2 regions of the Tomitella fengzijianii genome follow, and region 2 is predicted to be linked to the other one. Evidence: riboswitches for the same ligand, from Rfam matches in the RefSeq annotation. Region 2 holds a riboswitch; the other holds the start of a gene.

Region 1 (4,173 bases), 1.6 Mb from region 2:
AGGAACCCGTCGAGGATGCGGTTGACCTCTCCGGCCGCCTCCATCTGCACGAAGTGCCCGGCGCCGGGCAGGATCTCCTGCACGACGAGCCCGGGCACCGTGGCGGCCATCTTCTCCAGGCATTTGGCGCCCAGCATGGTGAGCACCGGGTCGTCCGCGCCGGCGATGAAGGCGGTCGGCACCGTCACGCGCGCGTCGGTGAAGGGCGCGTTCTGCTCCCACGCGGAGTCTTGCGCCCGATACCAGTTGAGCCCGCCGGTGAACCCGGAGCGCGTGAACTCGTCCACGTAGTAGGCGAACTCGTCGGCGGACAGCCACGGCCACGGGAGCGCGGGCGCCTCCGGCAGCGACTCGATGTAGCCGGTGACGGTGCCGTCATCGGAGGTGCTGGGCCGGCGCCAGCAGGCGTAGTAGTCGCCCTGGCCGGACAGCGCGTACATCAGCCGGTGCAGGAAGTCCGCGGGCGCGGCGTCGAGCTCGGCCTCGGCGACCCCGGGCGTCTGGAAGTAGTGCTGGTGGAAGAAGTGCTGCTCGGCGAGCATCGCGAACGCCTCCGACGGGCGCATCGGCGAGCGCGGGAGCCGCGGCACCGCCAGCTGCGCCAGACCGGCCACGCGGTCCGGCAGCCACAGCGGCAGGTCCCAGGCCAGTGCGGCGCCGAAGTCGTGGCCGGAGAACACGGCCCGGCCGATGCCCAGCGTGTCCAGCACGGCCGCCATGTCCGCCACGGTGGTGCGGCGGTCGTAGGCGGCGACGTCGGCGGGACGAAGCGACGCGCCGTATCCTCGCATGTCCAGCGCTATGGCGCGGCGCCCCTGCGCGGCGAGCGCGGGCAGCTGCTCGCGCCAGCTGAACCAGGATCCTGGGAACCCGTGGCAGAAAACCACCGGCGTGCCCTCGGCGTCCGGGACGGGTATCTCGACGGCGTGCAACACGCCGCCGTCGACCGGCACCCGGTGGGAGACGGCGCCGTGGCGGTGGCACCACGCGCGGCCGGCGTCCATCCCCTGGCATGCGGTCACGGGAGCGCCGAACGCAGCTCGCGGGCCGCCGACTCGGGGTCGGTGGCCGCGGTGATGGCGCGGACGACGACGATGCGCTGCGCCCCGGCCTCGCGCACCTGGGCCACCCGCGTGCCGTCGATGCCGCCGATCGCGAACCACGGTTTGGGCGCGCCCTCGGCGGCGGCCGTGCGCACCAGGTCGAGCCCCGGGGCGGCGCGGCCGGGCTTGGTGGGCGTCGGCCAGCACGGGCCCACGCAGAAGTAGTCGACGCCGGGGGCGGCGCCGGCCGCATGGGCCTGCGCGGCGTCGTGCGTGGAGCGGCCGATCAGCATCCTGTCGCCCACCACGCGGCGGGCGTGGGGGACGGGGAGGTCGTCCTGGCCCAGGTGCAGCACGTCGGCTCCGGCGGCGAGGGCGATGTCGGCGCGGTCGTTGACGGCCAGCAGCGCGCCGTGGCGCCGGGTGGCCGCGCGCAGGACCGCGAGCGCGGCGAGTTCTTCGCGCGCCTCGAGCGGCCCGTGCGCGTCCTCGCCCGCCGAGCCCTTGTCGCGCAACTGGATCACGTCCACGCCCCCGCGCAGGGCGGCGTCCGCGAACTCGTCGAGGTCGCCCGTGTCGCGGCGGGCGTCGGTGCACAGGTACAGGCGGGCCCGGTCCAGCTGATCGCGGGGGTGGCGGGACCGCGGGTGGCCGGGCGCTGCGTTCATGGCTCCGACCGTAGCGGTTACGGTGGTGGCACACACGGGAGTCCCTGGGATCGTGGGGCTGAGAGAGGGCGCGCGCGCCCTGACCGTCGGACCTGATCCGGATCATGCCGGCGCGGGAAGGTGGATGACCATGGTTTCGGCACCCCGGTGCGCAGGCGGTGACCGCGTCGACGTCGTCGGCGCCGGCATCGTCGGCTCGGCCATCGCGTGGCGCGCGGCCCGGGCGGGGTATGCGGTACGTCTGATCGACCCGCTCCTGGAGCCCGGCGCGCCGCAGACGGGGGCGTCGTGGGCCGCGGGCGGCATGCTCGCCCCCTACAGCGAGGGCAGGCCGGGCGAGGAGCGCGTGCTGGAGCTGGGCGCGGCGTCACTGAGCCGGTGGCCCGCGCTGGCGCGGACGCTGCACGAGGAGACCGGCGTCGACGTCGTCACCGCGCGCGGCACGCTGATGGTGGGGGCGGACGGCGCCGACGCGGACGAGCTGCGGGGCGTGGGCGCCTGGCTCGACGGGGCGGGTGTGCCGAGGGCGTCGCTCACGCGCGCGCAGGTCCGCGAGCGCCACCGGGGGCTGGCCCGGAACCTGCGCGGCGGGCAGTGGCTGCCCGGGGAGTTCGCGGTGGACAATCGCGCCCTGCTCCGCGCGTTGCGGACCGCGGCCGTGGACGCCGGCGCGGTCCCGGTGGCGTCGCGGTGCGCGGCGATATCCGACTCGGCCGCCGAGCATCTGGTGGTGACCGCCGGGGCGCACGTGCCCTCGCTGCTGCCCGGTCTTCCCGTGCGGCCGGTCAAGGGCGAGATCCTGCGACTCCGCCGGCCGGCTTCGGTTCCGCCGCCGCCGGCGTGCACGGTGCGGGCGAGCGTGCACGGGCGCCACGTGTACCTGGTGCCGCGCGCGGACGGGCTGGTGGTGGGCGCGACGATGTACGAGCACGGCGAGGACCGCGCCGTCACCGTGGGCGGCGTGCGCGACCTCATCGCGGACGCACAGGTCGTGCTGCCGTCGATCGCCGAGTACGAGCTGGTGGACGCGATGGCGGGGCTGCGTCCGATGACGCCGGACAACTTGCCCGTCATCGGCCCGGTGGAGGACGCGGGCGACGCGTCGGCGGGCGGAGGCCGGGGGCCCCGGGTCATCGCCGCCGCCGGGCACGGCCGCAACGGCGTGCTGCTCACCGCGGTGACCGTCGACGCCGTCCTGGCGGAGCTCGCGGGCACGACGCTGGCGGAGGCGGACGGGCTGGGACCGCAGCGTTTCGGGCAGGAAGGTTTCGGGCGGGACGGGTCGCGGCGGTACGGCGCTGCGGAAGCGGGATGAACCGGTCGGCGATTCCACGACGGGCCGGCGGTGTGCTTACGAAGGAGGCGTAGATGCAGGTGAAGGTCAACGGCGACGCGCACGAGGTGGCGCGGCCGTGCACGGTCGCGCAGCTGCTGGACCGGCTGGGGCTGCCGGACTCCGGGGTGGCGGTGGCGCGCGACGGGATCGTGGTGCCCAAGTCCGGCTGGGACGCGCCGGTGGGCGATGGCGACGGCTTCGAGGTGCTCACGGCGGTGCAGGGTGGCTAGCGTGGCGGCCGTCGGTCCGCGCGCGGATGCGGGTGCCGATCCGCTGGTGATCGCCGGCCGGGAGCTGCCGTCGCGCCTGATCATGGGGACCGGCGGCGCGGCCAACCAGCAGCTGCTGGAGCGCGCGCTGGTGGCGTCGGGCACGGCGCTGACGACGGTGGCGATGCGGCGCGTGGATGCGCAGGCGGGGAGCGGCGTGCTGGAGCTGCTGCGGCGCTTGGGCATAGCGCTGCTGCCGAACACCGCGGGCAGCCGCGGCGCGGACGAGGCGGTGCTGACGGCGCGCCTGGCCCGGGAGGCGCTGGGCACCGATTGGGTCAAGCTGGAGGTGATCGCCGACGAGCGCACTCTGCTGCCGGACGCGATCGAGCTGGTTTCCGCCGCAGAGCAACTGGTGGACGACGGGTTCGTCGTCCTGCCCTACACCAACGACGACCCGGTGCTGGCCCGCCGCCTCGAGGACGCCGGCTGCGCGGCCGTGATGCCGCTGGGCGCGCCCATCGGCACTGGGCTGGGCATCTCGAACCCGCACAACATCGAGATGATCGTGGGTCAGGCGGGCGTGCCGGTGATACTCGACGCCGGTATCGGCACGGCGAGCGACGCGGCGCGGGCGATGGAGCTCGGCTGCGACGCGGTGCTTCTCGCCACCGCCGTCACCCGCGCGGACGACCCGGAGATGATGGCGTCGGCCATGGCGGCGGGGGTGCGCGCGGGCCGCCTGGCGTACCGGGCCGGTCGGGTGCCCAAGCGGTTCTGGGCGCAGGCGTCGTCGCCGGCGCCGGACGGGCGCTGCTGAGGGCGGGGTTCGCACTCTGGGCGGCACCGCCGATTTCATCGCAGTCCGGCGCTGCGCGGGAACCGGGCATCCGGCATGCTGGTGTCCATGATCGAAG
Region 2 (4,173 bases):
CTCGTCGGCGCGGTGCGGAGCGGCCACCCTGATAGTCTCCTCCGGGTCCTTCGGACGGGGCAGGCGCATGTGTCGACGGCGCCATGCGCAGCCGAGTCGGCATCGAGAGAATCGGGGGCATGGGTCGGATGGCGCAGTCTGCGTCCCGCGGTTGCGGGACGGCGGGGCCGGAAACCGGCCGCATCCGCCGTGCGCTGGCGGCGGCGGCCCCGTGGGCGTGGCCGCTGCTGGCGCTGTCGGTCCTGGTCCGCGTGGGGGCCACGCTCTCGGGCGGCTCGCTGGGGCGGCTTCTGGACCTGCATGTCTACGTCGACGGCGCGGCGACCACCTTCTCCGGCAACCTGTACGGCTTCGTCCTCCAGGACGGCGCCGACGGCGCGGCACTGCCGTTCACCTATCCGCCGTTCGCGGCAGTGCTGTTCTATCCGCTGCACCTGATCCCGTTCACAGTGCTCGGCGTGGCCTGGCAGGTGCTGTCCGTAGCCGCGTTGTACGCCGTGGTCCGCATCGCGCTGCGGATGGCGCTGGGCGACGGTGCGGACGCTCCGCACATCCGCACGGCGGCGGTGCTGTGGACGCTGATCGGCATGTGGCTCGAGCCGATGCGGGTGACCATCAACTTCGGTCAGATCAACATCTTCCTGGTGCTGCTGGTGATGGTGGCGGTGCAGTCGCGCAGGTCGTGGTGCGCGGGCCTGCTGGTCGGCATCGCGGCGGGGATCAAGCTCACGCCGGCCGTGACGGGCCTGTACTTTCTCGCGCGGCGACGCTGGGCCGCGGCGGCCTGGTCGGCGGTGGCGTTCGCGGCGACGGTGGCGGTCAGCTTCGCGCTGATCGGCGACGAGACGCGCCGGTACTTCGAGGACCTGCTGGGCGACGCCGACAGGATCGGCCCGGTGGGCGCTCCCATCAACCAGTCGCTGCGCGGCGCGCTGAGCCGCATCGCGGGCCACGACCTCGGCGACCATTGGATCGTCGTCGGCGCGATCGTGGTGTTCGCGGTGTTGTGCTTCGTGGCCTGGCGGGCGCTCGGCCGGGACGACCGCCTGGGCACGCTGATCCTCGTACAGCTGCTGGGACTGCTGGCCTCGCCCATCTCCTGGAACCACCACTGGGTCTGGGTGCTGCCGCTGATCATCTGGCTGGTCCACGGATCCGTCTCCAGTCTCCCGGGCGCCCGTGTCCTCGCGGTCGTATGGACGGCGGTGATGCTCGTGGGGGTGTCGTCGGTCCTGCTCAATCCGCGGACGGCGGCGGGCGAGGTGATCGGCGGGTCGGCCGCGGAGGTGGTGCTGGGAACCGTCGACGTGGCCCTGACCGTCGTCACCGTCGCCTGGGCCGCCTGGGCTGCTCGGCGCAGGCGGGTCAGCCCGGCGCCAGCCGACTGATCTCGCCCGCCAGCGCCACGTCCTTGTCCGTGACGGCGCCGTCGGAATGCGTGGAGCAACGGAACGTGATCGTCCGCCATCGGATATCGATGTCCGGGTGGTGATCGACGCTCTCCGCGTGTTCCGCGACCCGGCGCACCCACTCGATCCCGTCCGGGAAGGTCGGGGCCTTCTTCTCCAGGACGAGTGCTGGCGGGCCCGGGTCGTAGGTCCAGCCGGGCAGGTCCTGCAACGCGGACGCGACGGCGTCCGCGGTCATTGCGGTACTCATGCCATCGATGCTCCGCGCGTCCAGCCGATGCCGCCACCCCGCCGCCCTGCGGACGGCCGATAGGATGCACGGTGCAAGGCCGGGGTGCCCGCTGCGGGGCCAGGAGACCGCAGGGCTGAGAACACACCCGAAGAACCTGATCCGGATCATGCCGGCGCGAGGGAGCCAGATGGATATTCATGCGATCACGAAGTCCCGGGTGGGCCGGTCGGCCCGGCGGGCGGGCCGGCCGCTGGCGGCGTTGGCGATGGTGGTGACGCTGGCCGCGGCGGCGGGGTGTTCGCTCTCCGGCGGCGGGTCGGACGGCGCCGACGTTCCGCTGGTGCTGGTCACCCACGATTCCTTCTCCCTCTCGGACGGCGTGCTCGACGGCTTCACCGAGCAGACCGGCGTGGCGGTGGAGGTACGCAGCAGCGGCGACGCGGGCAAACTCGCCAGCGAGCTCGTCCTCACCAAGGACGACCCGCTGGGCGACGTCGCCTTCGGGATCGACAACACCTTCGCCTCCCGGGTGATCGGTCAGGGTGTGTTCGCGCCGTACGTGTCGCCGGCGGCGCAGGGCGGTGCGCAGGACTACGCCGTGCCCGGCTCGGACGAACTCACCGCCGTCGACTACGGCGACGTGTGCCTCAACATCGACACGGGCTGGTTCGATCGGCACGGGGTCGCCCCGCCTGCGACGATCACGGACCTGACCAGGCCGGAATACCGGGACCTGACCGTGGTGGAGAACCCGGCGACCTCGTCGCCCGGCCTGGCGTTCCTGCTGGCCACGATCGTCACGCAGAACGGCGGCCCGGGGCGGCCCGATGCTCCGGCGCAGGCCGAGGGCTGGCAGGACTACTGGCGCGCGCTGCGCGACAACGGCGTCAAAGTCGTCGACGGCTGGACCCAGGCATACACCGTCGAGTTCTCGGGGTCGAGCGGCCATGGGCCGCGGCCCATCGTCGTCTCCTACGCGTCCTCGCCGCCGGTGGAGGCCGGGGCCGACGGGTCGGCGCCGGACACGCGGGCGGTGGTGGACAGTTGCTTCCGGCAGGTCGAGTACGCGGGCGTGCTCAGTGGCACCGACCGCCCGGATGCGGCCCGTGAGCTGGTCGACTTCCTGCTGTCTCCGGCGGTCCAGCAGGACCTTCCCGGCCAGATGTACGTGTTCCCCGTGCAGCGCGACACGCCGCTTCCGCAGGTGTTCGCCGAGTACGCCGCCCAGCCCGCCCACCCCCTGTCGATGGATCCGGCCCGGATCGGCGAGAACCGTGACGCCTGGATCCGGCAGTGGCGGGACATAGTCCTGGGGTGAGTGCGGATCCAGGGGCCGAGCGGCGCCGCGGCATGAGCCGTCCGGCGGGGTCCGGCGGTGCCCGGTGGCGCGTGTCCTGGCCGCTGGTCCTCGGCGCGGTCCCCGTCGGGTTCACCGCCGTGTTCTTCGCGTGGCCGGTCGTGGCCATCGTGCACCGCGGCCTCGTCGACGACGCCGGCCGTTTCGACCCGGCCGCGATCCTGGGGCTGTGGTGGACGCCAGAGGTGGGCCGGCTCGTGGCGTTCACGCTGGGTCAGGCGGCGGCGTCGACAGCGCTCACTCTGGCACTGGGCCTGCCGGTGGCATGGCTTCTGGCCCGCGTGCGCCTGCCCGGCAAGATGCTGGTGCGCGTGGTCGTGACGGTGCCATTCGTCCTGCCGACGGTCGTCGTCGGCGTCGCATTCCGGATGCTGCTGGGCGAAGGGCACCTGCTGGGGTGGACGGGGCTCGACGGCACCGTATGGGCGATCATCCTGGCGCACGCGTTCTTCAACATCGCGATCGTGGCGCGCACGGTCGGCGGCGTGTGGGCGCGGATGGACCCGCGCCCCGAGCAGGCCGCGCGGGCTCTCGGGGCGGGACCGGTCCGCGCCTTCGCGACGGTGACCGCGCCGCGGCTGCTGCCCGCCGTGGCCTCCGCATCGGCGGTGGTGTTCCTGTTCTGCGCCACCAGCTTCGGGGTGGTCCTGGTGCTGGGCGGAACGCGGTTCCGCACCTTGGAGACGGAGATCTACCTGCAGACCGTGCAGGTGTTCGACCTCAGGATGGCGGCGGCGTTGTCCATCCTGCAGCTTCTGGCGGTGACAGCGGCGCTCGCCGTGGCGGCACTCGCCCGCCGGGGAGCGCGCGGCACCACGTCCGCGCCCGCGGCGTCGCCCGTGGCGCGTCCCGCACGGGGGCTGCGGCGCCTCGCGGCCGCGGCGGCGCTGGCGATCGTGTTGGTCGTGCTGGTCATCCCGCCCGCGAGCCTGGTGGTGCGGTCGCTGCGCGTCGACGGCGGGTGGAGCCTGCACGCCTACCGGATCCTCGGCACCGAGGTCGCCGGCATCCGTCCCCTCGACGCGGTCGCCACCTCGCTGCGCACGGCCTTCGACGCGGCGCTGCTGGCGCTCGCGCTGGGCCTGCTCGCCGCGGTGGCGCTGAACCGGGGCCGCGGACGGGGCAAGGAACTGGCGGACGGTTTCATGATGCTGCCCCTGGGCGTGAGCGCGGTG

Evidence for each region. A riboswitch is a leader RNA that binds a small molecule or an ion and turns the genes downstream of it on or off. The one in region 2 is predicted to bind thiamine pyrophosphate.
Region 1: linked by a shared signal. The riboswitch ahead of thiO (glycine oxidase ThiO) and the one ahead of FO059_RS07570 (thiamine ABC transporter substrate-binding protein) in region 2 are both predicted to bind thiamine pyrophosphate.

Annotation. Positions count from the first base shown of each region.
Region 1 is NZ_CP041765.1:3,278,010-3,282,182, reverse strand. Features, by position in the region: gene FO059_RS14975 (alpha/beta fold hydrolase) at 1-1,004, opposite strand, end outside; gene thiE (thiamine phosphate synthase) at 1,019-1,711, opposite strand; TPP riboswitch at 1,736-1,848, shown strand; gene thiO (glycine oxidase ThiO) at 1,842-3,026, shown strand; gene thiS (sulfur carrier protein ThiS) at 3,080-3,277, shown strand; gene thiG (thiazole synthase) at 3,360-4,076, shown strand; gene FO059_RS14950 (ABC transporter ATP-binding protein) at 4,164-4,173, shown strand, end outside.
Region 2 is NZ_CP041765.1:1,655,795-1,659,967, forward strand. Features, by position in the region: gene FO059_RS07560 (mannosyltransferase) at 120-1,388, shown strand; gene FO059_RS07565 (4a-hydroxytetrahydrobiopterin dehydratase) at 1,366-1,659, opposite strand; TPP riboswitch at 1,730-1,840, shown strand; gene FO059_RS07570 (thiamine ABC transporter substrate-binding protein) at 1,829-2,959, shown strand; gene FO059_RS07575 (ABC transporter permease) at 2,956-4,173, shown strand, end outside.